DNA from 4 places in the Brevibacterium sp. CSND-B09 genome. Region 4 is predicted to be linked to each of the others. Evidence: riboswitches for the same ligand, from Rfam matches in the RefSeq annotation. Region 4 holds a riboswitch; each other region holds the start of a gene.

The links. Region 4 has a riboswitch for thiamine pyrophosphate ahead of ACU4IU_RS13710 (hydroxyethylthiazole kinase). Riboswitches for the same ligand answer to the same signal wherever they lie in the genome.
Region 1: linked by a shared signal. The riboswitch ahead of thiO (glycine oxidase ThiO) and the one ahead of ACU4IU_RS13710 (hydroxyethylthiazole kinase) in region 4 are both predicted to bind thiamine pyrophosphate.
Region 2: linked by a shared signal. The riboswitch ahead of ACU4IU_RS05245 (TenA family protein) and the one ahead of ACU4IU_RS13710 (hydroxyethylthiazole kinase) in region 4 are both predicted to bind thiamine pyrophosphate.
Region 3: linked by a shared signal. The riboswitch ahead of ACU4IU_RS03680 (ECF transporter S component) and the one ahead of ACU4IU_RS13710 (hydroxyethylthiazole kinase) in region 4 are both predicted to bind thiamine pyrophosphate.

What each region holds. Positions count from the first base shown of each region.
Region 1 covers NZ_JBREGI010000001.1:274,400-281,685, reverse strand. The annotation lists gene ACU4IU_RS01470 (mismatch-specific DNA-glycosylase) at 1-360, opposite strand, end outside; gene ACU4IU_RS01465 (SRPBCC family protein) at 384-899, shown strand; gene moeB (molybdopterin-synthase adenylyltransferase MoeB) at 870-2,150, opposite strand; gene ACU4IU_RS01455 (thiazole synthase) at 2,147-2,914, opposite strand; gene thiS (sulfur carrier protein ThiS) at 2,916-3,173, opposite strand; gene thiO (glycine oxidase ThiO) at 3,170-4,327, opposite strand; TPP riboswitch at 4,317-4,420, opposite strand; gene thiE (thiamine phosphate synthase) at 4,432-5,115, shown strand; gene ACU4IU_RS01435 (ketopantoate reductase family protein) at 5,112-6,077, shown strand; gene ACU4IU_RS01430 (DedA family protein) at 6,031-7,254, opposite strand.
Region 2 covers NZ_JBREGI010000001.1:1,094,547-1,101,832, reverse strand. The annotation lists gene ACU4IU_RS05250 (phytoene desaturase family protein) at 1-732, opposite strand, end outside; gene ACU4IU_RS05245 (TenA family protein) at 787-1,473, opposite strand; TPP riboswitch at 1,468-1,574, opposite strand; gene ACU4IU_RS05240 (uridine kinase) at 1,631-2,212, opposite strand; gene ACU4IU_RS05235 (ATP-grasp domain-containing protein) at 2,320-3,345, opposite strand; gene ACU4IU_RS05230 (VOC family protein) at 3,474-3,836, shown strand; gene ACU4IU_RS05225 (MFS transporter) at 3,891-5,273, opposite strand; gene ACU4IU_RS05220 (HutD family protein) at 5,585-6,118, shown strand; gene ACU4IU_RS05215 (hypothetical protein) at 6,318-7,286, shown strand, end outside.
Region 3 covers NZ_JBREGI010000001.1:742,132-749,417, reverse strand. The annotation lists gene ACU4IU_RS03685 (ABC transporter ATP-binding protein) at 1-734, opposite strand, end outside; gene ACU4IU_RS03680 (ECF transporter S component) at 734-1,363, opposite strand; TPP riboswitch at 1,386-1,494, opposite strand; gene ACU4IU_RS03675 (fibronectin type III domain-containing protein) at 1,641-3,629, shown strand; gene ACU4IU_RS03670 (universal stress protein) at 3,666-4,583, opposite strand; gene ACU4IU_RS03665 (DUF4916 domain-containing protein) at 4,741-5,280, opposite strand; gene ACU4IU_RS03660 (MmgE/PrpD family protein) at 5,476-6,972, shown strand; gene prpB (methylisocitrate lyase) at 6,972-7,286, shown strand, end outside.
Region 4 covers NZ_JBREGI010000001.1:3,061,302-3,068,587, reverse strand. The annotation lists gene ACU4IU_RS13725 (TenA family protein) at 1-291, opposite strand, end outside; gene thiD (bifunctional hydroxymethylpyrimidine kinase/phosphomethylpyrimidine kinase) at 376-1,245, opposite strand; gene thiE (thiamine phosphate synthase) at 1,242-2,000, opposite strand; gene ACU4IU_RS13710 (hydroxyethylthiazole kinase) at 1,997-2,926, opposite strand; TPP riboswitch at 2,914-3,047, opposite strand; gene ACU4IU_RS13705 (sugar ABC transporter permease) at 3,199-4,410, opposite strand; gene ACU4IU_RS13700 (ATP-binding cassette domain-containing protein) at 4,407-5,231, opposite strand; gene ACU4IU_RS13695 (substrate-binding domain-containing protein) at 5,330-6,424, opposite strand; gene ACU4IU_RS13690 (LacI family DNA-binding transcriptional regulator) at 6,517-7,286, opposite strand, start outside.

The sequences.
Region 1 (7,286 bases), 2.8 Mb from region 4:
GGCGCGGACAGTGGCTCGCCCCACGAGGTTGGTCAGACCGATTCCACGACTGAGCAGCTGCAGTTCATCCGCAGACTCCAGCCCACACGAGGCATCGACTTGGTGATCGGTGAGACCCGCCTGATGCAGAGATGGCCAGAAACGGTTGCCGGGACGTGCGAACGGCGCATTCACCGCTGCCGTCCACAGCCCCGGGTTGATGCCGACGATGAGCATCTTCAGCCCGGTGGAATCGCTCGGCAGAATATCGTCGATCGCATCCGGATCGTCCGTGGCGAAAGCCGCGAGATCGTCCTTGGTCGGTTTGCGACCGCCCAGAGGGGATGGCCGTCGATTGCTGACGAAGTTGTCCTCACTCACATCTTTCACACTACCGTCGTACCATGAGCCACGATCATGTGACCCCACAGCCCGGAGAGTCCGCACCCTTCCATTTCAACGACCGCTGGATCACCTACGCCGGAATCGAATCGGTGTGGGCGGTTCTGGAACAGGTCGACGAGTGGCCTGGGTGGTGGCCGGGACTGACAGCAGCCGAAAGGGTCGGGGCCGCACAGGCTGACGTTGATGCCGCCGATCTGCCGGTGACCCCAGGCAGCCGAGCCCGCCTTCTGGTCCACGCACCGGTCGGGTGGTCTCTGCGGTTCTCCATCGAAGTCGAGGAGGTCGACGCACCCCATCACATCCGGTTCCGGGCGAGTGGTGATCTGCGCGGCGAAGGCCGATGGACTCTGACGACCTCCGAGGGGGTGACGACAATCGATTCTCTGTGGTGTGTGACGACGAGCAGAACGATCATCAGAGCGATGCGACCGCTGTCCGGACTCATGCATGGGGCAGTGATGAGAGCCGGCGAACGGGGACTGCGATCACGACTGGCCGACCGGCCCGGCTCCTGAGCGAACCGGTACCCAGGTCCTCGAATCTGCCGGTCGCTGGTCCCTCTGGTCTGCCGAGGCCCGAGCGGCGGCCTCCCACGCCTCGATGCCCCCGGCAAGCGAGCGCAGACGTACTCCGGTCGGGACCGATCGGGACAGAATCTGGGCGGCCTCGGCCGATCGGGCCCCGGACTTGCAGTGGAAGACGATATCGACCGGTGCCTCAGCCCGGCCGGAGGCACCGAGCAACGACTCAAGCGCCTGCCACCCGCCGTCTCGGAGGGCGCCGAGCGGCAGATGCATCGAGCCGGGGATGGCCGCCAGCTCACGTTCCCAGTCCTCCCGCACATCGACGACGAACACATCGTCTTCGACGGACAGGAATTCGGCGACGTCGATCTCATCCGCCGCAGGCTCTGCCACGCCGCCGCCGTCGAGGTCCACAGCACAGGCGGCAGCCACCTCGGTGAGGTCGGTGACCGGGGGACGGTCGGGATCGAGGGAGAACCGCAGGGTCGAGTACTCCCCGGTCAGCGCCTCATAGCGCAGCAGCCGACCGATGAATGGGGCACCGATGCCGCAGATGAGCTTGATCGCCTCGGTTGCCATCGCCGAGCCCACGGTTCCGCACAGCACACCGAGGACTCCGCCCTCGGCGCAGTTGGGCACCGAATCGGGTTCCGGGATATCCGGGAACAGATCGCGCAGCATCGGCCCGTGACCGGGAACGAACGTGCTCACCTGACCGGCGAAGCGGAAGATCGTGCCCCACACCAACGGGGTGCCGGTGAGTTCGGCGGCATCATTGGATAAGTACCGAGTGGCGAAGTTGTCCGCCCCGTCAACGACGACATCGTGTTCAGCGAAGAGACCGAGCACATTCTCCGGGCTCAGCCGTTCCGCGATCGTGCGAACCTCGACGTTCGGATCGAGCCGGTGCACGGCATCGGCGGCAGAGGAGACCTTCGGTCGGCCCACATCCGCATTCCGGTGGATGATCTGGCGCTGCAGGTTCGAGGCCTCCACCACGTCATCGTCGATGATCGTGATCGACCCGACTCCTGCGGCCGCGAGATAGTTGAGGACTGGAGCCCCGAGCCCGCCGGCGCCGATGACCAGCACCGAGGCGGCCCGCAGACGCCGTTGTCCCTCGAGTCCGAATCCCGGCAGGCTCAGGTGCCGGGAGTAGCGTTCCAGCTCCGTCCGGGACAGAGACTCCACGGGGTCGACGAGAGGAGGCAGCGACGGAGGAGTGGCGGCAACGGTGGTCATCGTGCTGCGACCATTCCATCGAACGGCGATGATGCCAATGCCAACGGTCGTTTGGGAATCCTCCCGGCTCCGGCCGCCAGATGCCCGGCCTCGACGGCCAAAGCCATCGCCCGGGCCATGGCGTGAGCATCGTGGGCGCGGGTGACCGCCGAGGCCAGCAGCACCGCGGTGCACCCGAGCTCCATCGCCAGAGCGGCATCGGAGGCGGTGCCGACACCGGCGTCGAGGATGACGGGCACCTGTGCACGGGAGACGATGGTCTCGATGTTGTGAGGGTTGAGGATGCCCAGCCCACTGCCGATCGGAGCACCGGCCGGCATCACCACAGCTACACCAGCGTCCTCCAGACGCTTCGCCAGGGCCGGATCGTCGTTCGTGTAGGCGAAGACCGTGAACCCATCGAGGACGAGCTCCTCGGCTGCGGCGAAGAGCTCGATGGGATCCGGCAGCAGGGTGTCCTCATCGGCGATGACCTCGAGCTTCACCCAATTCGTCTCCAGCGCCTCTCGGGCCAGTCGGGCGGTGAGCACGGCGTCTCGGGCCGTATAGCAGCCGGCGGTGTTCGGCAGCACCCGAATACCCAGACGCTGGAGCATGGTGAACACTGAGTCGCGGGACTCGGCGTCGAAACGGCGCATCGCCACAGTGGTCAGCTCGGTTCCCGAAGCCACGAGTGCGTCTTCGAGAATGCTCAGGGAACTCGCCCCTCCCGTGCCCATCACGAGGCGAGACGACATCTCCACATCATCGATCGTCCAGGTCATCTCAACCTCCCTGCACAGCGGTGACGATGTCGACGGTGTGCCCGTCGGCCAGGGTGCAATCGGACCAGGCACCGCGACGGATGACTTCACCGTCGACGGCCAGGGCGATGCCCAGGCGGCCACCGTCGGCTGGTGTCCCATCGGGGTTCAGCTCCCGTCCGGTGACGTCGGCGATGAGGTCGAGCGCCGAGGTGGCACCCGGCAGCTCATGGCGAGCGCCGTTGAGGACGATGGTCGGCGAGTGGTCGTGGTCGGTCATGAGATGCTCCTCATCGGGTAGGCACTGGTGTGGTCTGTGGTGAAGCGGTGTGGGGACACGGACTCGAGCGTCCCGTCAGGAGGCCAGTCGGAGGCGACGCCCAGGGCGAGCTCGGCACCGAGCCTGCCGCCGAACGGGGCCAAGAGGATGCCGTGGCGGAAATACCCGGTGCTCACGATGCAGCCGGGATCGATGCGGCCGATCATCGGCAGGTCGTCCGGAGAACCGGGCCGGGCACGGGTGGTGATATCGGTGATCTCCGCGTCGAGGATGCCCGGGACCAGTCGCTGCCCGTCGGCGAGCAGCCGGTGAATCGCCCCGGCCGGGGTGCCGGAGAGTCCGTCCTCACGCGAACTGGCACCGAGCACGATCTCGCCGTCCGGGCGAGGAACCAGGTAGACGGGGCGACCATTGACCAGCCCGCGGATGGTGCGGCTCAGCAGCGGAGTCGCCTTCGCGGAGGCGCGCAGTCGCAGAACATCACCCCAGACCTCACGCAGAGGCAGCTGCGGGGCACCGACGATCGCGGACACAGCGCTGCCGGCGCAGATGATCACCTGATCGGCCTCCAGTCGACGGCCGTCGCCCAGAGCGACTCCCACAGTCGTATCGCCGTCCTTGATCAGTTTTACCGCCCGCTGCCGAACGAAGCGCGCTGAGTCAGCGGACAGGACAGTCAGCAGTGCGGCAGTGATCCGACGGGGGTCGATCGAGTGATCGCCTGGAATGTGCACGGCCCCGGCCACGGCAGGCGACAACGACGGCTCAATCCGGCGGGCAGCACTGCCCGTGATGAGGTCGGTGGCGAAACCGGATCGCGATTGTGCATCGCGCAGCTCCCGCAGAGCCTGCAGGTCCGCTCGGTCACCGGCGCACACCAATGTTCCGGCATCCGAGAAACCGAGATCGCTGCCGGCAGCGATCGTCACCTCGGCGGAGAACTGAGGATACATCCGCGCGGAGGCCCGCATCAGCGGATACAGGGGAGTCTGCCCCCAGACCACCTCGGCGGCGGGGGCGAGCATCCCTGCGGCAGCATGGCTCGCACCCTGGGCGGGCGCAGGATCGATGATGGTGACTTCGGCACCGAGTCGGCGCAGATACCAGGCCGTGGACAGGCCGATGATCCCGGCGCCGACGACAATGACTCTCACAGCTTCTCCCTCCGGCGGCATGATCCGCATCAGGTCTGACGGTCGGCTCTTACGCCCTCTCAGCCTCGTTGGGAGGCTCCCGCGAACTCCTCTACTCTATGACCATGACCACACAGATGCCACCGCGCACCGCAGCGCGGCAGACGAAGAGAGCCTGGAGAGAGGCCCGACTGGCAGAGGCGAAGCTCTACCTGTGCACCGATGCCCGGACCGTTCAAGGTGACCTCGCCGAGTTCCTCGATGCCGCCTACCGTGGGGGTGTCGACATCATCCAACTGAGGGACAAGAGCCTCGAGGCTCGCGCCGAGATCGCGGCCTTGGAGGTCCTCAAGGATGCTGCCACTCGTCACGACAAGCTCTTCTCCGTCAATGACCGTGCCGACGTCGCGCTCCTCACCGACGCCGACGTCTTCCACGTCGGTCAAGGCGACCTCACCAGTGCTCAGGCCAGGGCTGTGCTCGGACCCGATGTCATCCTCGGCCGCTCGACCCATTCCCTCGAGCAGGCGCTCGCCGCCGAGGCGGACCCGGAGACCGACTATTTCTGTGTCGGGCCGGTCTGGGAGACCCCGACGAAGCCAGGCCGCGCCTCTGTGGGGACGGCGCTGCTGACCGCCACCGCCGCCGAGGCGGCCAAACCGTGGTTCGCGATCGGCGGTATCGCGACCGGGGAGAGGCTGGACGCGATCCGGCAGGCGGGCGCGAGGCGTACCGTCGTCGTCCGTGCGATAGCCTCGGCTGAGGATCCCGCTGCGGCCGCGCGGGAGCTCAAGGAGGAGTTGGAATGACCCAAGCAGCTGACAGAGCATCCGACGGAATCGGTGCTGGCGCTGACCTGTCGATTCTCATCGCCGGGGCGGGGGCGACCGGCGGAGCGTTCGGCACCTATCTGCAGGAGGCCGGACGCGATGTCACTTTCCTGCTCCGGCAGGCACGGGCGGAGACGGTCCGCGCGGAGGGACTGCGCTTCACTGCACCCGGTGATGATCGGACGAATCAGGTCGATGTCATCACCGCTGAGGAACTCACAGCCGCATCACGAACCTTCGACCTCGTCATCGTCGCGGTCAAAGCGGGTGGACTCGACTCGGTCATCGCCGATATCGGACCGGCTGTGGGCGAGCAGACGACGATCATTCCGTTCCTCAACGGCATGGCTCAGATCGAGAAGCTGCAGAGCAGATACCCCGGACAGGTGCTCGGAGGGTTCGTCAAGATCGTCGGCACCATCAGGGACGGAGCCGTCGTCCAGCTCACCGACCTGGCCGTGATGACCATCGGAGATCTCCACGGCGCCGAAGTGCCCACACGCATCTCCGAGGCGCTCGATGTGCCCGGATTCAAACTCCAGACCGTCGATGGAATCATCGACGGGCTGTGGGAGAAATGGATCTTCATCGCCGCGGCAGGAGTCGTCACCTGCCTGTTCCGCGCCCCGGTCGGAGCGATCATGGAAGCCGGCGGCAGATCGCACGTGTATGCCATCATCGATGAACTCGAAGCCGTGGCGGCTGCGGCAGGACACCCGGTGTCGGAAGCCTCCCACGCCATGACTATCAAGATGCTCACCGAGGACGGTTCCGCCTTCACCTCATCCCTCTACCGGGATGTGACGGCAGGGCTGCCGAGCGAAACGGAGCACATCCTCGGCGACCTGTCGATCAAGGCGGAGGATCTGGGAGTGGCGACTCCGCTGCTCGACCTCACACTTGTGCAGCTGCGGGCAGGGGAAGCCCAGAAGCGGCTCTGACTTCGGCAATGCCGGTGCGCAGCATCGCCAGATACGGCTCCTGCGGCTGAGCGTGTTCGACGTCTGACGAACGATGCGCGGCGGTGAACGTGACCATCGGGACACCGTCGACATCATCGAGGACGAGCAGCGTCTCGTACCCGCCCGGACCCAGAGAGTGGGAGCTGCCGGCTGCCAGATCGAAGACGAGGCGTTCCAGCGGACTGTCCGGTTCGGGCGGTCGGTGCATCTCCTGTGCCGCCACATCGGCGAACTGTTCGGCAGTGATGAGGTAGGCCTTGGCGGGGGTCGGTCCGGGGAGGAAATGATCGTAGAAGGCCATGCCGCCGCCCCACACCTTGGACTCGCCGGCGAAATAGATCGTTCCGGGCAGTTCGATCCCGGCTTCTGCGCGGGGCAGTGTTGCGTCCCTGGCACCTGGATAGGTGACCATCGCCCCGGGCGGTCGCCCGCCCTGCAGATAGCAGGCGAGCCGATCGCGAGCCATATTCGATCCGTAGCTGACGTACCACACATATGTTTGAGACATCCCTGCCATCGTGACATCTCGGTCTTGGAATTCGGTGAATCGGTGCCGAGTGTGTCCTCTGCGGCGCCGGCGTAGTCGGCGGATGAGTTCGGCGCTGCCGGTGATGGCCAGGGCGATGCCGATGCCCACGGCGACTCCGAGCAGCGGCCGGTCCTCGAAGATCATTCCCCCGATGAGTCCGATCGCCGTCGAATAGAGCGCCCAAGCGAGACTGCCGATCCCGTCCCAGAGGAGGAAAGTGCGGATCGGGAACCCGAGCAGACCGGAGCCGATGGTGGCCAGGCTGCGGCCCCCGGGAACGAATCGGCCGGCGATGAGCACGGTCCCGCCTCGGCGAGAGAAGACCGTGTGGGCGGAGTCGAGCAGGTTCGCGATGCGAGCCCACCGTCGCCATCGGCCGACCCCGGTCGCAGCGAATCGGCCGACGAGGTGAGCCGCCAGATCCCCGAGGAGAGCCCCTCCGGCAGCGGCGAGGATGAGTCCTGCCGGGTGAGGGTGCCCCGTCGCGGCGAAGGTCGCAGCGGTGATGAGTAGAGTCTCCGACGGCACAATCGGCATGAGCGAGTCCAGTGCCGCGGCCACGGCTATGAGCAGGTACACCCATGGAGATGTGAGGGTGGCAGTGAGCAGCTCGAGTGCGAGATCCATACTCATCCACGCTAGGCACAAGACGGCAGGGC
Region 2 (7,286 bases), 2.0 Mb from region 4:
CACGGTTCCGCCGTGGGCTTCGAGGTCGGCGACGAGGTAGTCGATGATCGACTGCGATCCGCCGATGGGGGAGGGCCAGCCGCCCGCGTGGGCGACGGTAGAGAGCATCGTGGCCGTGGCCGCGGTGCCCATCGCCGGCAGCCCACCGATTGCGTGCGCGGCGACGCCGGTGAACAGGGCCTGGGAGGATTCGTGGGAGAGCGGAATGTTCCACGCGGGACTGGCCTGGGACAGGAGCCGCAGGCCGAACTTCACGACGTTCGCGATGCCGGGAAGATCGCGCAGGGTCTCCGGCACAGAACGTTTGTCACCGAGGGAGAGCCAGATCGCGTCATCGACCCGGTCGAGCAGCGGAGCGAAGAAACGCCGCCATTCCGGTCCTGCCGCGCCGAGGTGGTCGACCGTCCTTTCGAGATCGTGGAAGGCCAGCGCAGCGGGTTTGCCGTCGAGGGGCTGGGCGTAGGAGATCTCGGGGGTGGTGAACTCGAGGCCGCGGGCACGCAGGTCGAAGTCGACGAAGAAGGGGCTGGCGATGGCCAGTGGGTGGACGGCCGAGCAGATGTCATGAGTGACGCCGGGGGCCAGACCGAGGTCGAGAGTGCGGGCGCCGCCGCCGATCGTCGGCTGAGCCTCGTAAACTTCGACGCTCAGCCCGGCACGGGCCATGGTGACGGCGGCGGCCATGCCGTTCGGGCCGGATCCGATGACGACTGCATCAACACCTGTGCTCATGTGGCCAGTCTAGGTCAGTGAGATGGACGGCTGCGGTGTGCGTTCCCTGGCGGCTCAGTTGTCGTACACGTTGTCGAAGAAAGCGCATTCGAGATCGACGGCGTGCCGCCACACGCGGGTCAGGGACTCGGCGGCTTCGGCGTCGCCGGAGGGGAAGACGCGTTCGAGTTCGTCGACGAGGAACTGCACCCACCCGTGAAAGGCCTCGCCTCGGTGGAGATCGATCCAGCCTCGGTGAATATGTCGCGGCGGCATGTCCTTCCGGGACTCGGCCCAGTCGAGATAGAGCCATTCGGCGACAACGAGGACGACGAGCAGCTGCGGATACGACGCCGAAGCGACTGACGAGTCCATGAGATCGCGGAACCCAACCGTCGGGGCGGTCAGCTCCGGGTGGAGATAATCGGCTGTATCGACTCCCAATTCGGCGAAGGAGTCGACGAAATAGGTGTCCTCATCGGCGACGAGCATTCCCAGCTGTCGGGCGAACCGCAGCTTCGCCTCGAGTTCATCGGCGTGGGCCACGCACGCGCCGAGCATCGACAGAAACGACTCGAAGAACTGATAGTCCTGCACCAGATAGTCGCGCATCACTGCGTCGTCGATGCTGCCGGCGAAGAGCTCCCGGACGAACCGGTGTTCGACGGCTTCCGTCCACTGCCAGCTGGTCGAACTCACCAGTGCTGATACCGCTCCGTCGGCGTCCACGGTGATCGATGTGTCGAAATCTGTGGTGGTCATTGCTTGTCCACTCCCTCCGCCGGTGCTCACCGGATCAGGTTCAAAGGGTCTGCATGCGCACTCTCAGCGCCGGTCCTTTCGGCGCTCCCCTGCAGCACTTCGACACTATCATCGGGATAAGGTGTGCTGTCAGAGCGAACGGGCCAGGGCTGGCAGATCAGGGCCGGTCGGGCCCGGACCGGCGGATCAGGGTCGGCCGTTCCAGATTGCGATTGTCGAGCACCCATGTGGCGTGTTCCCAAGGAGCGGCCTCGGCGAAGTAGAGACGTTGACCACCGACGTAGCGACGATTCGATGTGGCCTCGGGATCGGCATCGAAGGCTCCGGCAAACCGGTCGTTTCCCCGTGGGACCGAGACTTCAAACGGAACATCGACCCACACACTCGCATCCCAGAGATCCACCAGCTCGGGACGGTGGAGGAAGATTCCCTCGACCAGGAGGACGCAGTCGCTCGGCAGGCTCCGAGGTTCCGGCGCAAGCGGCCGATCTTCGTCGACGTCCCACACAGCTGGAACGATCGAGCCGCCTCGTCGAAATGGTTCGACGACGGACTCGACGAATGCTCCGTAGTCATAGGAACGGCGATAGAACGTGTCTGGCCCCTTGCCTTGGGCGTAGCGGATCGACCGAGGGTGGTGGAACCCGTCGATGCTGATGGCGGTGACCCGGCGGTCGGAATCATGACCAGGAACGTCCGCAGCGGTCTTGGCCAAATTCACGAGTTCGCGGGCGAGCATCGTCTTCCCGGCCCCATCGACCCCATCGAGGGCAATGAGCGCACGTTGTCCCGGCCGGACTGCGCGGAGCTCAGCCAGCAGGTGTCGTAGGACCGTGTCCCGGGACCTCACCGGGCTGCGGACCCGGCGAGCGGCACGGACGGTGGGGCCGCCTCGGCGAGGGTGCCGGCGATGAAATCGGCGATACGGTCCGCGGCAGGCTGACGACCTGCCGACTGTTCGGCGGACTCGACGGACGGGTTGTAGTTCGTGTTCGTGTTGATGTCGTAGACGACCTGACGGCCTTCGGCGGTCTCGATGAACTCGACGCCGGCGATCTCGATGCCGAGGTCGGCCAAGAGCGTCTCGAGCCGAGCGATGAGCGGTGTTCCGGCCGTGATCTCCTCACGGCGGGCGAATTGGGGGATCGCCTCAACGTCGGGATCAGCCCCGGCACCCGGAATCGTGCAGGCATCGGCCGGGCACAGCTCGAACGACCCACCTGAGACGTCGACGCGCACCGCATAGTGGAAGCGTCCGCCGATGAATTCGGCACGGGTGATGAACGGCTGGGCAGGCTGCACATACTCCTGGATGAGGGTGATGCCGTCGATCGGCGCATTCGCTCCACCGGGCGCGAACTCATCGGCGACCGCCTCGAGCTCGGCGTGGGAGTCGAAGCGACGCACACCGAGGCCCTTGCCGCCCTGATTGTGTTTCGTGATGAATGGGGGAGTGAAGCCGGCCGCGGCCCCGACGAGCGCCCGCGGTCCGAACGCGGCCGCGGTGCGCGGCACATCGAACCCTCGGCCGGCCAGCTCGCGATGCTGACGGACCTTGCTCACCTCGAGCTCGTAGACATCGCGACCGTTGACGACCCGGCGCCCAGCGGCCGCGAGCCAGTCGAGGACCGCACGCCCGTACTCCTTCACATGCGGATCGGTCCGGGTGTGCGCCGACGCCGACAGCCGCGACCAGAAGATCCCCTGTGGAGGCTCGGCGTCGAGATCGATCGATGCGTCGGGAAGGAGCCATTCGACATGGGCGACGCCGAGGCGGTCGAACGCATCCGTGAATGGTGCGATCCATTCCGGATTGTCGTGGATGATGTACACCGTCGGAGTGCCGCAGACGGGCAGGGCATGAGAACTCATCGCGAACCTTCATCGTGTGGAGCCGGTGCGGCCGAGAGTACGCGGAAACATCGGCGGATCTGCTCAACAATCCTACGCCCTGGTGTCCAGCCCTTCGCTGTGTCAGTGCGGCGGCGTAGACTCAGGACATGGCTATCGCAAAGCAGCCCGTTGTCGTGCTCGACGCCCCCGACGCCCGTGAACTCGCAGAGTTCTACGGCAAACTCCTGGACTGGTCGGTCACCGTCGAAGAAGACGGAACCTGGGCGGAAGTCGTCTCCAACTCCTGGCCGCCGATCTGCATCCAACAGGTCGAGGACTACCACGCACCCAGTTGGCCCGGTCAGGCCCACCCGCAGCAGATGCACCTCGACGTCATGGTCGACGACCTCGACGTCGCCGAGAAAGCCGTGCTCGAGATCGGCGCAGGCAAAGCCCCCGAGCAGCCGGGAGAGACGTTCCGAGTGTTCCTCGACCCGGCCGGTCACCCGTTCTGCCTGTGCAAGGGATGACCGGCCCCGCCCAGAGCTGATCCGGAGAGACCATCGGCTCTGAAACGCGCCGGCTCAGACCAGGTCGGCCTCCTCGTTGAGCTCCTGGGCGAGGTCCTTCGCCTCTTCCTTCGACGCCGCCGACGGAGTCGAACCCCACAGCGGACGACGATTGCTCTCAGGCACGAAGTGGATCGTGACGAGCCCGATGACTCCAGCGGCCATGAGGTAGATCGCCGGCCACATGAGGAATCCGGTGGCGTTGATGAGCGAGGTCATGACGAACGACGTCGTGCCGCCGAACAGCGAGATCGAGACGTTGAACGCGATCGCCAGTGCACCGGCGCGGACCATCGTCGGGAACAGCGACGGCAGAGTCGAGGGCATCGTAGCGCTGAAGCAGATGAGGCTGAGCCCCATGATGAGCAGGCCGAGGAAGACCACGAAGTCGTTGTGCCCGCGGATGAGCCACAGTGACGGGAACGAGAGCACGATGAGCGAGAGCGCTCCCGCGCGCACAACGGCCTTGCGGCCCAGCCTGTCCGAGAGCTTGCCGATGACCGGGATCAGCGCCAGACAGCAGGCCATGACGATGATCTGCAGGACCTGCGAGGTCAGTTCTGAGACTCCGCCGCTGCCCTGGAGGTCTTCGACCATCGGGAAGTACACGGGAATGAAGGAGGTGAGCATGTAGTTCGTCACGTTCCAGGCCAGCACCAGACCACAGCAGGCCAGCAGGTTCGGCCACAGCTTGAAGATCTTCTTGAACTCGCCCTTAGCGTGGTTCTTCTGCTCCTCCTGTTCGGAGAGCTTCTCCATCTCCTTGTATGCAGGAGTATCCGCGAGCTTCGTGCGCAGGTAGACGCCGATGAAGCCGAGAGGCAGAGCGACGAAGAACGGGATCCTCCAGCCCCACGACTCGAGGAACTCGGGAGTCGAAACAGCCTGCATGATCGTGGCGACGAGTGCACCGAGGACGTAGCCGGTGAACGTTCCGACCTCGAGCAGGCTGCCGAGGAAGCCGCGGCGCCGGTCGGGTGCGTATTCGGCGATGAAGGTCATCGCATTCGAGTACTCGCCGCCGGTGGAGAAGCCCTGGAGCAGACGGCAGGCCAGCAACAGGAACGGTGCCCAGAGGCCGACGGTCGCATAGTCGGGGATGACACCGATGAGGAAGGTGCCGGCGGCCATCATGATCATCGTCATCGCCAGCACCTTGTTGCGCCCGATCTTGTCGGCCAAAGGGCCGAACACCAGACCGCCGAGCGGACGGACAAGGAAGGCGACGGCGAAGAGTCCGGCGACGATGACGGTCCCGATCGGTCCTGAGTCCTCCGGCAGGAAGATTCCCTCAATCACGACGGCGAGGTAGCCGTAGACACCGAAGTCGTACCATTCGGTGATGTTGCCGATGGCCGCGGCGCCGATGGCCCGCTTCGTGACGTCGGGCTTGGTCACTGTGATCTCTTCCGGCCGCCACCGCCGGCGGACATTATCCGGTCCGAACATGTCCCTCCCTCCGATTGCCGGTGAGAGGCTTGCGGGAACGCGACCCGGGCGCGAATCCACAGAGTGTGAGAATCACGCGCAGTCGTCTCCGCGAGCCCCTCATCGTTCTGGTTGATGTCGTTGTTCTCAGCCGGGTGGCCCCGACGAAAAACACCACTCAAGGCTAGTCCTCTCAGCTCTCATGGCAACCCCGATTGCGCGGGAACCCCCCGATTCCGAGGTTGTGAACAGCTCGTCGCAGGTCCGTCTAAAGTGGTTCCATGCGCCTTCTCACCAGCTTTGATGATCGTGATCCCGTTCCCTGGGCTAACGGTGCCGGGGAGACGACCGAGCTCGTCTCCCTCGCCGACTCCGAGAATCTGACCCCGCTTGCGCGGCCGTGGCGACTGAGCATCGCACGGCTCGATCGCACCGCCGAGTTCTCCGTCCTGCCAGGGATGGAGCGCACCTTCCTGCCCACCGCCGAGGTGGTGCTGTCCGTCGACGGTCGAACACACCGCATTCCCCGGCTGACTCCGCTGCGCTTCCGCGGGGACCGAGCCGTCGTGCTTACTGAACTGGGTGAGCCGTGCTTCGCAGTCAATCTCATGGTCGCTCAGTCGGATTCGGTCGACCCGCCTCGGCGAGAGCTGGCGATGATCGGCCCCGACGAGGAACACGCAGTGAGGGCGGACGACGGCGCCGCCTTCCTCCTCACCCTCGCGTCGAGCCCGGACCGCCCGCGTTTCCAGCTGTTCGAACTCACCGGTTCCGACGGTCCGGCGGACCGCCTCGGCGGAGTCCTCCTGCGTTGAGGGAAGACGGGGCCCACACCGCTGGGGAAATGGTGTGAAGCGCGTGTCTGCCGCATCACACCGGTCGTCGTTTTCGCAGGTCAACACGCCTATCCGCGGTCGGGTGGGTCAGCGATCTCCCAGACTGCGAGGGGGTGGGTCAGGATGCCCGCACACTCGAGTCCGATACTGGTGAGAAGTACGTGTTTATGGAGGACCATTGGCATCGAATCACGGCGAAACCGACCAGACGGACAAGCAGCGGACGACTCCCGGCAGTGAGGCTCCGACGAGCGCGCCGCGGCACTCTCAGACTCTGCCGCTCATCACCGAGGAGATCGCGGAGAGGCCTCGTGCCGAGGCGGCACCGACCGAGCATGTCACTACTCCGGTGATGCCGCCCAATCCGATCCGCAGTGACGATCGGACCGGAGCAAGTCCGGCGAGGAGCGTGTCGGCGGAGACCGTGGGCACCGAGGACGGGCAGCGGACCGCCTCGGTGCCGTCGGGGGACGGAAGCCCGGCGGGAGAAGCGACTGGCGGTGCCGACGAGAAGAAGTCCGAAGGGCGCATTTCGGCCACCCAGCTGATCGCGGGTGCCGGTGCCGCGGCGACTTCCTCGGTCATCGGCGGTCAGCTCGGCGTCGCCGGCACCGTCGTCGGCGCGGGCATCGCGAGCATCGTCACCGGTCTCGCCGTCACCCTCTACGGCCGCAGCCTCGACAAAGGCAAAGAGAAGATCCAAGAGGTCGGCTCAAAGCTGGCCCCGGCCGTCAAGGCGAAGATCGCAAAGAACCCCACCGCGAAGACCGCAGCTGTCGATCAGACACTTGCCGAGGATTCGGCCTTCGCCCCGCCGGAGCCCACCGGTGGCCATGCGACTGCGTCAGCCGCCTCGGTGCCGCACGACAGAACAGCCGAAGACGGCGATAGCAGTGAAACCGAGAGCGAGCCCCGCTCCTGGTGGCAGAAGCTGCGACGCAAACGGGTCCTCTACCCGTTGACGATCGGCGTCGCCGCCTTCGGAATCGGACTCGGCGCGGTTGTCGTGGCCGAGAACTTCACCGAAGCCGATATCTCACCGGGCACCTCGCAGATCTCACGATCGGTGACCGGGCAGTCGACGAACGACGAATCCGTCACCGACGACGGAACCTCGAACTCCGGGACCGCAGGAGACGAATCGTCG
Region 3 (7,286 bases), 2.3 Mb from region 4:
CGCGGCATCCAGATTCCGCAGTCGACGAGTGTGTCGGTCAGGTCCGGATCGGAGAAGATCTGCGCGGGCGGACCTTGGGCAGCAATGCCTTCGCGGCCGAGCACGATGACCCTATCGACGTGATCGAGCCACAGCTCCACCCGGTGTTCGACGATGAGCATGGTCGCCTGTGTCTCGGCCTGCACGGTGAGCACGGCATCGCGGACCTCGGCGGCCGAGGCGGGATCGATATTGGCCGTCGGTTCGTCGAGGACGATGACCTCCGGGGCCATCGCATGGATCCCGGCCAGAGCCAGCCGCTGCTTCTGCCCACCGGACAGAGCGGCACTCGGATGCTCCGGCGGCAGATCGAGTCCCAGCGCCTGCAGGGACTCGGAGACCTGAGCGTCGATTGTCTCGGACGGGAGTCCGAGGTTCTCCATCCCGAACGCCACATCATCACCGATGCGGGAGAAGATCACCTGAGAATCGGGATCTTGGAGGACCAGCCCGGTGCTGCCTCGGCGGGGATCCGGTTTCTCACCGCCGACGAGGAGTTCACCGGTGGCCTCACCCGATTCCTCGGGCAGGACACCGGCGACGGCGTGGAGGAACGTCGATTTGCCGGCCCCGGAGGCACCGAGCAGCAGCACCTTCTCTCCGGCCGCGATCTGCAGATCGAGCGGACCGACAGCCGGCCGGTCACGGTCGGTGTGCGACCACGAGAAGCCGGCGGCCGTGATCGGCAGCGCCATCAGCGCAGACGGCCGGAGGCGAAGGAGCTCAGAGCACCCGTGGCCGCGATCGCCCGGTAGGCGAACCAGGCGCCGATCCCGGAGATGACGAGGCCGGAGACGATCGCGCAGACTGCGTAGATCGCCTGGAAGCCGAACTGCCATTCGGCGTTGTACATGATGTTCTCGCTCACTGCCATGAACGCAGCCGCCAGCATGCCCGATGCGGCGGTGACCCACAGGGTGAAGCGCTTGTAGCCGAAGGCGGCGAAGACGAGTTCGGCACCGAGGCCCTGCAGCAGACCCGAGAGCAGGACGGTTGCTCCGAAGTGAGAGCCGAGGACGGCTTCGACGATGGCGGCGATGAGTTCGCACAGGAGCGCGGCACCGGGTTTGCGGATGATGGCACCGGCGAGCGGACCGGCCAGCACCCAGAGTCCTGCGATGAGACCGATCGACGGCGGGAATGCCTGGAAGGCGAGTTCGAGGACCTTCCAGCTCAGCGCCAACACCCAGAACACAAGCCCCACGGCAATGCCGAGAACGGCGGTGGTGACATAGTCGACCACCCGCCACTGTTTGGATTTCGGCGCCGCGGTGAAGGCGCGTGAAGAGGTGGGGGTGGTGCTCGGCGTAGTGGTATTCGGCATTGTGCCTCCTCATTTCAAGGAGGGGTGAAGAGTCTCGACTTCCTTCGGCGGTGCTAACCGCATCAGGTTCGAGGGTCTGCAGCTTCTTCTGCACTCTCAGCGCCCCTGACGGCGCTCCCCTGTCGTAGCCACCACTGTACAACAGGGGAGCGGGGCAGCGACCGGGATCCGTGGCGACGCGGAGGCCGGGGGCGGTCATCGAGGATTCACTTCCCGTTCCCATTCCCGTCGATGGGCCTCGAACAACCGGACACTACTGGTCAGTAGGAATGGGCGGGTGAATACGCATCGACTGAAGAGACCGCTCAGTGCCCTGTCCGCCGCCACCCTGCTCGCCGCTCTGGTGGCGGCCCCGGTGCCTGTGCGTGCCGAACCATCTCTCGGTTCCGGAGGGTCGACCGCGACCCAGGGCGCGAAGGCCGACTCTGCTCAGACTCCGAGCCCTGACCGGACGGATTCGCCCGCCGAGGCGGACGCGGGGAGCGAGGCGATCACCGATACCGTGTTGCAGGTTGGGGCCGACTCCACGGCGCGCAACCTCTCGTGGATGAGCGAGAGTGCCGGTGGGGGAGAGGTCCGGTGGGCACCGGCTAGTGAGGTCGACGGCGGAAAGCTCCCCGCCGATGCTGACAAGGCTGAGACCACGGACTCGGGCCTTGCCACCGACCTCAAGCGTCACTTCAACCATGCGAGCATGACTAACCTGGAACCCGACACCGAATACGCCTACCAGGTCGGCAGCGAAGAGGACGGGTACACCGAGGTGCAGCAGTTCACCACAGGGTCTGCTGGAGGAGACGACGAATTCCTCGTCTTCGGCGACCCCCAGGTCGGTGCCGGAGGCGGGGATCCCGACGACGCTGCCGGTTGGGACCGGACCCTGTCCTCGGCGGCGGCCACTGCTGACGACCCGAGCTTCTTCTACTCGCTGGGAGACCAGGTCAACTCCGCCGGCAACCAGGAGCAGTACGCGCAGTACCTGGCACCGGAAGCGACCCGCACGATCCCGCAAGCGACGACGATCGGCAACCACGATGTGTCTTCGAAAGCCTACGAGCAGCACTTCAACCGACCCAATGTCAGCCAGGATCACGGCGGTGGCGGCGTCATCACCTCCGGCGGCGACTACTGGTTCATCGAGGACGGGGTCCTGTTCCTCAACATCAACTCGAACAGCCCGGACATGGATGCCCACGCCGAGTTCATCGACGAGGTCGTCGCCGAGCACGGAGACCAGGCACGCTGGACTGTTCTCGGGTTCCACCACTCGATCTATTCGACGGCAACCCATTGGGACGACCTCGACGTCAAACGGCTGCGGAAGGCGATCCCTCCGGTCGCGGCCCGCAATGACATCGACCTCGTCGTCTCCGGCCACGACCACATCTATAACCGCACCTTCCTCATGGACGGCGAAGGCAAGCCTGTTGAGGGCTCCGAAGCGGGAGCCGAGGAAGAGAAGGAAGACGGGCAGACGCTCTACCTCACGCTGACCTCGTCATCAGGGTCGAAGTTCTATGACTACGTTCCCGGCCTCGACTGGGAAGGCAAGAGCGTCCACAACGACGTGCCCGCCTTCACGCGGGTCCGGGTCAGCGACGAGGCGCTGCGGGCGACGACCTATGAGGTGCCGGCAGGTGGGCCACCGGCCGATGGTGAGCGCGCGGAAGCGCAGGCCGCAGCCGAGCAGATCGACGATGTCGAACTCAGGCGCGCCGAGGCGGAAGAACCCGCCCCGGATGACGACGCCGGTGCAGACGCCGGTTCCGGCGCCAGCGCGGGTGCCGACTCCGCGGCAGGTGCTGATGATGCAGGTGCGAATGATGACGCCGACAGTGCAGGAACGAGCGACGACGCGGACGCAGGTGCCGATGATGCCGGAACCAGCGACGACGCTGGTACGCGTGGCACCGCCTCCGACAGTGCCGGCTCCGACGGTGCCGGCTCCGACGGTGCCGGCTCGGGTGGTGTCGGGTCTGACGGTACCGATGACGAGAACGGAACAGACTCGGGGACAGCAGATGCCGGCACTGCCGACTCCGGCTCCGAGGCAGATGCAGCCGAGGCAGATGCGACCGAGGCGAACGCCGCAGGAACGGGCGATGATTCGGATTCATCCGGGACCGCCTCGGCGAGTGGGGATGGAGACCTGCCCCGCACCGGCGGTGGGCTCGCACTGCCCTTGGCCGTCGGCGCGGGAGCGCTGGCACTCGGCGCGACACTTCTCGTGGTGAGCCGTCGCCGTCGAGGTGCCGGGCTCAGCTGATCAGCACCTCCTGGCTGATCAGCACGGCGCTGCCGATCAGCTGGGAACCACCATGACCGGGCCTTCGGCGTGGTTGAGGACTCCGCGCGAGACGGATCCCAGCAGTGCGCTGCGGATCCGTCCGCGCCCACGGGTGCCCATCACCGTCAGCTGTGCGCGGGAGCTGATCTCGACAAGAGTCTCAGTCGGATCGCCGACCGGCACCGAGGTGGTCACCGTCAGATCCGGGAACTGCTCCGACAGCGTCCCGGCTTCCGTCTCGAGTGATTCGGACAGCTGCCTCTGCCGACGCGCGGTGACCTCGGAGCTGAGTTCGAGGTCGGGGTACCAGTAGAGCCATTCCTCACCGGCCGGCAGCACCACGACGAGTTCGAGTTCCGTGCCGCGTAAGGCGGCCTCGGCGGCTGCCGTGAACATTGCGACCCGACCGCTGTCGGAACCGTCGACCGCGACGACGACTGGGCCGTTGCCGGCCGTTGCCGAGGCCGACCGTTCGGAAACGACGATCGTCGGGCAGTGAGCGTGGGCAGGCAGCGCCGTGGACACGGATCCGAGGACTCGACCCATGAAACCGCCGCGGCCGCGGGCGCCGACGATGGCGACCTCGGCATCGGCGCTGAGCGTGACGAGCGCACCGGCGGAATTGCCGGGTGCCGTGCGGAAGGACTTCTCACCGGAGTAATCGCGCAGAAGTTCGACCGCCTCGGCGAGGGTCTTCTCTGCTTCCTTCTTCGCCTTGTCATCCTCGGGTTCACTGGGGATGGAGGCCATATTCGGATAGATCATCGTCGGCAGCTCATAGGCGGTGACGACGGTGAGAACAGTTCTGCGGCGTTCGGCCTCGACTGCGCCGTAGCGGACGGCTTGGGCGGCGAGTTCCGAGCCGTCGAAGCCGACGAGGACGCCGAGTTCGAGGCTGAGGCCGGATTCGGACGAACTGGTTTGAGCAGACATCTCGCACCTCTCGATCGGGGCCTGTCCAACCCAGACGCCGACGACGGCCCCGACTGGCGATATCGTCCGCGTCGCTTTCAGTCTACCAAGACGGTTCTACAACTTGTAGAAAAAACGTGGGGCGAGAAGGTCCGTCTCACCTGGGCGTGCATCTGGCTCAGACGCGGAAGCCCAGATGGGCCAGTGCGATGCGCAGGATATGGTCCTGGCCGTAGCAGAGCTCGCCGACGATATCGGGACGCATGGTCTCCTCGGGGGTCAGCCAATCGAGGCTGAGGGCATCGGCCCGCGGGGTGCATTCGCCGCGGACCTCCATGATGAAGCACATGGCGATCGCATGCTGGCGCGGATCGTGGAGGAGGGCCGAACCCTCGGTGGGGAAGTACTCGGCGATGTGGAACGGGCTGATCGCAGGCGGAATGACCGGCAGCGCCATCGGGCCGAGGTCGTTCTCGGCATGACGCACCAATGCGGTTCGGATCGTCTCGTGGAAGCGGATCCTCCCGCCTACGACCTCGCGTCCGAGGGTGCCGTCCTCGAGGCTGCGCAGCAGCAGGCCGATGCGTTCGACATTGCCGGTCTCGCCCACCCGCACTGGGATGGCGTTGACATAGGGGATCGGCATGCGTCTGCGCAGGCGCGCGTATTCCGCGTCGTCGAACCAGTTCTCGTCGAAGTCCAGGGCAGTCCGAGTCATGACCCAATATTCCCACAACCATCCCTCGCGGCAGAAGAGCATGGGGACCCCGTTGGTGAACTGGGACACGCTTCGGGTAAAATATCTTGATGTCGAGATAAATTTCCGACCGGCAGGGACCTGTCGAGTGACGTGGCCTACAGTTGTGTCAGCACTATGTGACCATTTCCGGTCAAGGACTATGAAGGGGTATCCATGATCAATCATGAAGTCCGCACCTACAAGAGCTCAGAGAACCTGGCTCGCGAAGATCAGCTCGCATGGAAGATCGCCGAGGTCGCATCCGACCCGACGCCGGTCGATTCCGAAGTCACCGAAATGGTCATCAACCGCGTCATCGACAACGCTTCCGTCGCTGCCGCATCCGTGCGCCGCTCCGCTCCCACCCACGCTCGCGAGCAGGCTCAAGCTCACCCGTTCAATCCCGGTGCCAACATCTTCGGCCTGCCGGTGACCGACCGCTTCTCACCGGAATGGGCCGCTTGGGCCAACGGTGTGGCCGTGCGCGAACTCGATTTCCACGACACCTTCCTCGCCGCAGAGTACTCACACCCCGGTGACAACATCCCGGCAGTGCTCGCAGTCGCCCAGCACAAGGGCATCGGCGGCAAGGACCTCATCAACGGCATCGCCACCGGCTACGAGATCCAGGTCGACCTCGTCAAGGGAATGTGCCTGCACGAGCACAAGATCGACCACGTCGCCCACCTGGGCCCCTCGGCCGCAGCCGGCATCGGTGCCCTGCTCCACCTGCCCACCGAGATCACCTTCCAGGCCGTCCAGCAGGCCCTGCATGTGACCACCGCGACCCGTCAGTCGCGTAAGGGCGAGATCTCGTCCTGGAAGGCCCACGCTCCGGCGTTCGCCGGCAAGATGGCCGTCGAATCCGTCGACCGTGCGATGCGCGGCGAGGGAGCCCCGAACCCGATCTACGAAGGCGAGGACGGCTTCATCGCCTGGATCCTCTCCGGCCCCGAAGCCCGCTACACCATCCCGCTGCCGGGCAAGGGCGAATCGAAGCGTGCGATCCTCGACACCTACACCAAGGAGCACTCGGCCGAGTACCAGGCTCAGGCGCTCATCGACCTCGCCCGCAAGCTTGGCGGGCAGATCGAGGACCTTTCGAAGATCAAGCGCATCGTCATCCACACCTCGCACCACACCCACAACGTCATCGGCACCGGTGCGAACGATCCGCAGAAGATGGATCCGAAGGCCAGCCGTGAGACCCTCGATCACTCGATCATGTACATCTTCGCCGTGGCCATGCAGGACCAGGGCTGGCACCACGAGCACTCATACGCTCCCGAACGCGCCGGCCGTCCCGACACCGTCGAGCTGTGGCACAAGATCGAGACCACCGAGGATCCCGAGTGGACCCGCCGCTACCACTCGATCGACCCGAACGAGAAGGCCTTCGGCGGACGCGTGGAGATCGAATTCGAGGACGGCTCGACGCTGACCGACGAGATCGCCGTCGCCGACGCCCACCCCTTCGGCGCCCGTCCCTTCGCCCGTGCGAACTACATCGAGAAGTTCAAGACCCTGGCCGAGGGCATCGTCTCCGATTCGGAGCAGACCCGGTTCCTCGATCTCGCCGAGAACCTCGAGAGCCTCGACGCCAAGGGCGTTGCGGAACTGAGCTTCACGGTCGACGGACTCGAGCACAGCGGATCGAAGGGCATCTTCTGATGCTCGGTGCACAGGCAACCCCCGCCGAGCGCCGCGCCAAGTTCCGCGAGCTGCTCGCAGGCGACGAGATCGTCCAGTTCCCCGGCGCCATCAACCCGATCAACGCTCAGATCATCGAGCAGACCGGCTTCGAAGGCGTCTACATCTCCGGTGGCGCGTTCTCCGCGGCCATGGGTCTGCCCGATATCGGACTGACCACCCTCACCGAGGTGGCCGACCACGGACGCAATATCGCCCGAGTGACGAACCTGCCGACCTTCATCGACGCCGACACCGGATGGGGCGAAGCCATGAATGTGGCCCGCACCGTCCAG
Region 4 (7,286 bases):
GAGCAGCTCTCCGTGCATCTCCTCTTCGACGGTGATCGCCTCGGCCGCGGATCCGGCCCAGAACCGGGATTCGTCACGGTCGACGGTCTTCGCGGCCAGGAACGACATGGCCTTGGCGTATCCGTTCAGGTAGAGGCTGTCCTGCGAGATGTAGTTGACGAAGGCCTTCGGATCGAGGCTGCCGTCGGCGAGCTGGGCGAGGAACGGCAGCTCTTCGATCTGCTTGACGATGGGGCGGACACGGTCCCACAGCTGGGTGGTCAATGGGCCGGCGGTAAAGGTGACGGTCATGGGAACTCCTTTGTGCTCGAGTGACGTGGTGGATCGAGTGAGTTGGCGGTTCGCGTGAGGTGGTGGTCAGGCGGGATGGATACGTCAGGCGGGTCGACCGCGGACGATGTCGACCTGGTGGTCGACGGGTCCGTGGGCGCCCTCCGGATTCAGGCTCAGCTGCCAGTCCGCAGCCGAGGTGAGAGCGCGAGCAAGATAATCGAGGGCATTGCCGACGGCCTCGCCGAGGATGTCCGACCCGATCTCTGTGCGTTCGCGGCCGAGGACAGCCACCTCGGCGGTGATCGCGGCTGACAGAGTGCACCCGGTTCCGTGCGTGTTCATCGTCGTCACGCGGGGGTGGGTGAACTCGCGGACCTGGCCATCGGCGGTGGCGAGGATGTCGATGACCTCGTCCTCGCTGCCGTGCCCGCCCTTGAGCAGGACAGCTCCGGGCACGCGTTCGAGCAGGCGCCGAGCCTGGTCACGCATGGCTTCAGTCGTCTGCGCTTCGGGTTCGTCGTCGGAGATCAGCAGGGCCGCCTCGGGGAGGTTGGGGGTGATGAGGTCGGCGACCGGCAACAGGTGGGTGCGCACGGCCTCGACGGCATCGGTCTCGAGGAGGCGGTGGCCGGAGGTCGCGATCATCACCGGGTCGACGGTATAGAAGCCGAGCCGGCCTTCGGCGGCGCGATCGACGACGAGTTCGACGAGGTCACGGCTGCCGAGCATCCCCGATTTCGTCGCATCGACGGGCAGGTCGCCGAGCACGGAGTCGAATTGATCGGCGACGAAATCGACGTCGATCGGATAGACGCGGGACACACCGTGCGTGTTCTGCGCGACCAGGGCGGTGATGACGGTCGTGCCCATGGTCTTCCGCGCGGTGAAGGTCTTGAGGTCGGCATGGATTCCGGCACCGCCAGAGGGATCGGTGCCGGCGATCGACAGGGTGATCGGCGGGCGGGTTGTCACTGTGCACTCCCGGCGTATGCGTCGAGCAGCTCCTCTGCTGCCGTCTTCGGATCGTCGGCCATGCAGATCGCCGAGACCACGCAGATCCCGATCAGCCCACGTCCCTGCAGGTCAGGGGCACGATCGGCGTTGATACCGCCGATCGCGACCGCGGGGATGCCCGCTTCTGCCACCAGTTCCCCGAGACGGTCCGGGCCAATGCCGTCGGGGGCGTCTGCTTTCGTAGAGGTGTCAAAGACCGGTCCGATGCCGACGAGGTCGACGACTCCGGAGTCTCGGGCGGCGACGAATTCGTCGCTGTTCGCGGCCGAGAGACCGATGAGCGGTTCCGCACCCAGGGCGGCGCGCACCTCGGCGACGGTGGTGTCAGTTTGGCCGACGTGGATGTGCACGTTCTCGCCTTCGTCGATGAGGCGGCGGGCCACCTCGACGCGGTCGTTGAGGACGACGGGGACCGTGCGGTCGGTGTCGCGGGTGGCGGCGTCGACGGCGGCGATGACTTGGCGGGTGAGCGAGTAGAAGCCTGCATCGTCGATGTCTTTGTCGCGGACCTGGACGATGCCCACTCCCCCGGCGACGGCGGCCTGCACAGTCTCGGCGACGCTGCGGCCGGCGGCCTCGCACTGCGCGGAGTCGGTGACGAGGTAGAGGCGCGTGTCGATTCCGGCGAAGCGGTCGGTCGCGCCGTCTCGGTCGTTCACGGTCGCGCCGTCGTCAGCCGGGTTGTCAGCGATGTGGGCGGATCCGGCGGTCATGCCTGGACGCCTTCGCCGGCGGTTTCATTCGCAGAAGTGAGCGTGTCGAGGCCGATTCTCGCCTGTGCGAGTCGGTCACCATCGACGGTGTGGAGCGCGTCGAGGAAGTTCACCGAGTAGCTGCCCGGACCCTTCGCACCGCCGGCGGCGAGTTCCCCGGCGACCGCGAAGTGGGCGTGGGCGGCGACGACGGCTTCGAACTTCGCCGAGGCGGCCCCACCGTTCGCGGACTGCTCAGTGGCGTTGACGGCTGAGACGTCGGCGTCGGGGTCGGCGAGTCCGGCTCGGACGGCGGCCAGGTAGGCGACGGTAACGGCACCGAGTGAGCAGCCGGTGCCGATGACGAGCGGCATGAACTCATGTCCGCCGGAGATGCGGGCGACGTGGTCAGTGCCGTCGATGTGGGCGACGACGGCATCGGTTGGTCCGGAGACGGCGACGACGGCACCGGTTTCTCTGGCCAGTTTCGCGGCGGCGGGAAGGACGGCGTCGACTTCGTCGGTGGAGTCAACTCCACGACCGCCGAGTCCGACTCCGGCGAGTGCCGCGATCTCGGAGGCGTTGCCGCGGATGGCGGTCGGGTGATCGGCGGCGGCGCGGCGGATACGGGAGGTGCGGAAGTCGACGGCGCCGACGCTCACGGGGTCGAGGACCCAGGGTTTTCCGGCGGTGTTGGCGACGTCGATGGCGGCATCGGCGGCGAGCAGCTGGTGGTTCGAGGCGGTTCCGAAGTTGACGAGGATTCCGCTGGCGATCCCGGCGAACTGACCGGCGTCTGCTTCGTGGTCGAGCATTGCCGGGGAGGCGCCGATGGCCAGGAGCACGTTGGCGCTGAACTGCTGCACGACGGTGTTCGTGATGCACTGGATGAGTGGATTGCTTGCGCGCAGTCGCGCATTCGCAGAACGCAGGTCGAAGTCAACCATGACGATCCCTTCGCTAGTATGGCCCAGATCAGGTTCGATGGGTGTTCTCTCAGCCTCGGTGTCCTCCGCGCGCAACTCTTTGGTGCGCACGGATCCTCATGAGGCACCCCATGTCATTGGCTCCGACTGTATCAGCCCGGTCGGACACGGGCGACTCCATACTCTGCTTGGATGCTCAGCACCGACCGCTCGACTCAACGTCGCTGTATCAAGCTATGCATTGCGCGCTCGACGCTATGGCGAGCGGTCGGCAGAGAGAGCTTCACGCCCCGCTACCCGCGCCCGACGTACCTCTGACCGCGGCGGCTGAGCGCGTCGATGACGACGGCGGTGAGCAGGACGAGTGCGGTGATGATCTGCTGCGCATCGGAGTTGAAGCCGATGAGGTAGAGACCGTTGTTGATCGCACCGACGACCAGAGCACCGAGCACGGCTGCCCAGGCGGTTCCGCGTCCGCCGAACAGCGAGGTGCCGCCGATGACAGCTGCAGCGATCGCATTGAGCAGGTCCTGCGTGCTCACCAGCGTCGATCCCGCATTTGTCGTCACACCGGTCTTGATGAAGCCGAACAATGCGGCCAGCACTCCGGCTGCCATGAACACGCTGATGCGCACCCAGGTCACGCGGATGCCGGCACGCCGTGCAGCTTCGACCTTGCCGCCGACGGCGTAGATGGAACGACCGTAGCGGGTCTTGCGCAGCACGAGGTCGATGATGATCGCAATGACGATCATGAGGAAGAAAGGCATCGCCAGACCGAAGTCCTGATTGACGAGGATGAGGAACCCGAACACGATCGCGGCCAGCAGCACGATCCGCACGATCACAGAGGTCCAGCTCGGAGCGCTGAGACCCTCCCGGTGGCGGCGCAGCTTCGAATAGATGATGCCGCCGCCGAAGCCGATGATCGCGACGGCGCCGAAGATATAGGCCCAGATCGCAGGAAAGTAGAAGCTGGCGAAGTCGAAGGCGAAGGTGTCCGACATCGACAGGTTCTTCTGCGTGCCCAATGTCGTCAGAGTCAGACCGGTGAACGCGAGCAGACCGGCCAAGGTGACGACGAACGCCGGGATGCCGACGACGGCGAAGAACCAACCTTGAATCGCGCCGACGACCAGGCCGAGCAGCAGCATGATGACCAGCGCTAAGGCCGGCGGCACACCTTGCCTTACCACCAAGACACCGAGCAGCGAGGCGGCCAAACCGCCCAATTGCGCCAGAGACAGATCGATCTCGCCGAGGAGCAGGATGAGGTTGATGCCGAGAGCCAGGATCGCGAGGAACGCGACCTGAGTGGAGAGGTTGACTAGGTTGGCCGGAGAGATGAAGTTCGAGTCGGCCGACTGGAATACGATGACGATGACGATGAGTGCGAGGATGACCGGGAACGACCCCAGCTGCCCCTCTTTGACCCGGCGGACGAAGGTGCCGATCACGCCTTCGGAGGAGATCCGCTCATCGGTGATGAAGGAATTGCGGGTCATCGACGCTCACCCCTCCGTGCGGCGCGTTTGGTCACGACATTGTCGCTGGCTCCGGTGATCGCGGCGACCAGCACATCGGTGCGCTCGTCACCGGGGAAATCACCGGCGTCCTTGCCCAGCCGCAGCACGTGCACCCGGTCGCACACCGCCTGCACATCGGCCATATTGTGGCTGACGAGCAGCACGCCGAGGTCGCGTTCTTTGAGCCGTTCGATGAGGTTGAGCACTTCGGCCGTCTGGGCGACGCCGAGTGCCGCCGTCGGTTCATCGAGCATGACCAAGGATGGTTCGCCGAGGAGGGACCGGGCGATCGCGACCGTCTGACGTTGACCGCCGGACAGGGCCGCGATCGGTACGCGCACGCTCGGGATCTTTGCCGAGAGGCTGCGCAGCAGCTCCCAGGATTTGGCTTCCATCGTCACTTCGTCGAGGACGCCGCCGCGGGTCTTCTCATGTCCGAGGAACAGGTTGGCCACCACGTCGAGGTTCTCGCACAGGGACAGATCCTGGAACACTGTGGCCACTCCGGCTTTCTGTGCATCCTTCGGGGAGGAGAATCTCTGCGCCGTCCCGTTCATGATGAGTTCGCCGTCATCGGCGGCGTGGACTCCGGCGATGACCTTGATCAGGGTCGATTTGCCGGCGCCGTTGTCGCCGACGAGGCCGACGACTTCGCCGCGACCGACGCTGAGATGGATGTCGGTCAGGGCTTGGACTGCACCGAACCGTTTGTTGATTCCGCGCAGTTCGAGCACCGGCTCGCTGTCGCTGCCCGGCGTCCGCGTCGCCTCAGTTGCCGGGTCGGGTGTCTCTGATGTCATCTGTTCCTACTTGTCGCAGTCGTTGACCCCGGCAGCCGGCGACCGGTGGCGGTCGCCGGCTCGAGGTCGGTCACGTCAGATTGTGAACGCGGACGCGCTCACTTCACGCCGGCATCGGCACAGAGCTTCTCCACCTTGCCTGTGCAGATGTCCTCGGCCTTGATCTGGTCACCAACGATATCTTTGATGGTGTCGGTGGTGACGACCTTGGCTTCGACGAAGTCCGTGGGGGTGTCCTTGTAGGTCGTGCCCGCGTCGACGTCCTCGCCTGCGGCCAGGGCCAGGGCGGCTTTGGCGGCGAACTCGGCCTGCGGTGGGATCGACTTGTAGATCGTGGCGTACTGGTCACCCTTGAGGATGTTCTGCAGACCGTCGACCTCGGCGTCCTGACCTGTCACGACGGGTTCGACCTTGGCTTTCTTCGTTGCGGCGATGACGCCGCCGGCGGTGCCGTCGTTGGCAGAGTAGATCGCGATCGGCTTCTCGCCCTTGCCCTGCAGCTGACCTTCGACCCACTGGCGGGCGTCGTCGGGGTTCCAGTCGAGGGTGTCGTGGCTGGCGGCGATGTCCACGCCTGCGCCCTTGAGGGTCTCTTCGGCGCCGGCCTTGAAGTCCGCGGCGTTCGGGTCCTTCGGATCACCATTGACCATCCAGACCGGTCCCGATTTCGGGTCGACGCCGGCGTCTTTGAGCCCGTCGAGGACGGCCTGGCCCTGCAGGTTGCCGATCTTCTTGTTGTCGAACGAGGTGTAGTAATCCGCACCTTCGAAGAAGCGGTCGTAGGAGATGACCGGGATCTTCTTCGCTTCGGCTTTCGACAGCGCGGATGAGACTGCGGAAGCGTCGACGGGGTCGAGGACGATGGCGTCGACGCCTTCGGTCACGGCCGCCTCAACCTGTTGCTGCTGCTGAGTCGCGTCCTGATTGGCGTTGCGGTATTCGACCTTCGCCTCTGGGTTGGCTTCTTTGAGGTATTTCTCGAAGTTCGGCTTGTCGAGCGACTCGTACCGGGTGGTCTTCGACTCGGGCAGCAGCAGCGCGATGGTGACGTCCCCGTCGCCGCCGGATCCGCTGTCGGCCTCGTCGTTTCCCTGGCCCTTCTGATTGCCGCAGCCGCTGAGCGCAAGAGCGCCGATCGCGACGGAGGCACCGAGGAGCGCCAGCTTTTTGTGGGACTTAAGGTTGTGCCTCATTGTGAACCTTTCAATCTTTCTGACAACGTTGTCAGGCTGTTGAATATGATTCGCTGAACGCCGCCTGCTGTCAACTGTTTCGACAAAAATCTTCAGCGGGTGTCCGGCGGCTCTTCACCGCTGCCACGAGCGATGACGCACAGCGCATTGTCGAAATCGGGCACGCCGTCGTCGACTCGATCGCGCCGGTTCGCCTCCCCCGCAATCGGGCCATCCCCTTCGCCGAGGCGGTCCCCGCCCTCGCCAGCATCGCTGGGTTCGACACCGACCCGGAGTCGTCGGACCGCCTCGGCGGCAAGGGATTCGACGTTGCGATCGACGACGGTGACGTCGAGGAGTTCGGCCGTGGGGAAATCGTCGATGCCTACCAGGGCCGGCCATTCGCCGAGGCGGCGGCAGGCGTCGATGGCACCTTGGGTCACCGTGGCGGACAGGGTGATGAGGGCTCCGGGTGCGCTGCGGGATCCGAGCCAAGCGGCGACGACGTTCTTCGCGCTGGCTTCGTCGTGGGCGTCCTCGCGCATATAGGCGCGCCATCCGATGCCGCGACGGCCGGCGATGGCGTCCTGGATTCCCTGCAGCCGGCGGGTGGTGATGAGGCTGGGCGAATGGTCGCCGATGACGCCGAGTGCCCTGTGCCCATGAGCGAGCAGCTGTTCGGCGGCGAGGCGTCCCGCTTCACGGTCATCACCTGCGACGATGCCGATTCCAGGGCCTTCGACCGCTGGGTCGAGCGAGACGACTCGGGTGCCCGGCGCCGAGGCGGCCCGCGCGTAGGTCTCGGCCGCCTCGGGGTGGGCGCGGATGACGATGATCCCGGTCAGGTCGTTGGCGAGGCATTCGTCGAGGAAGGCTTCCTCCC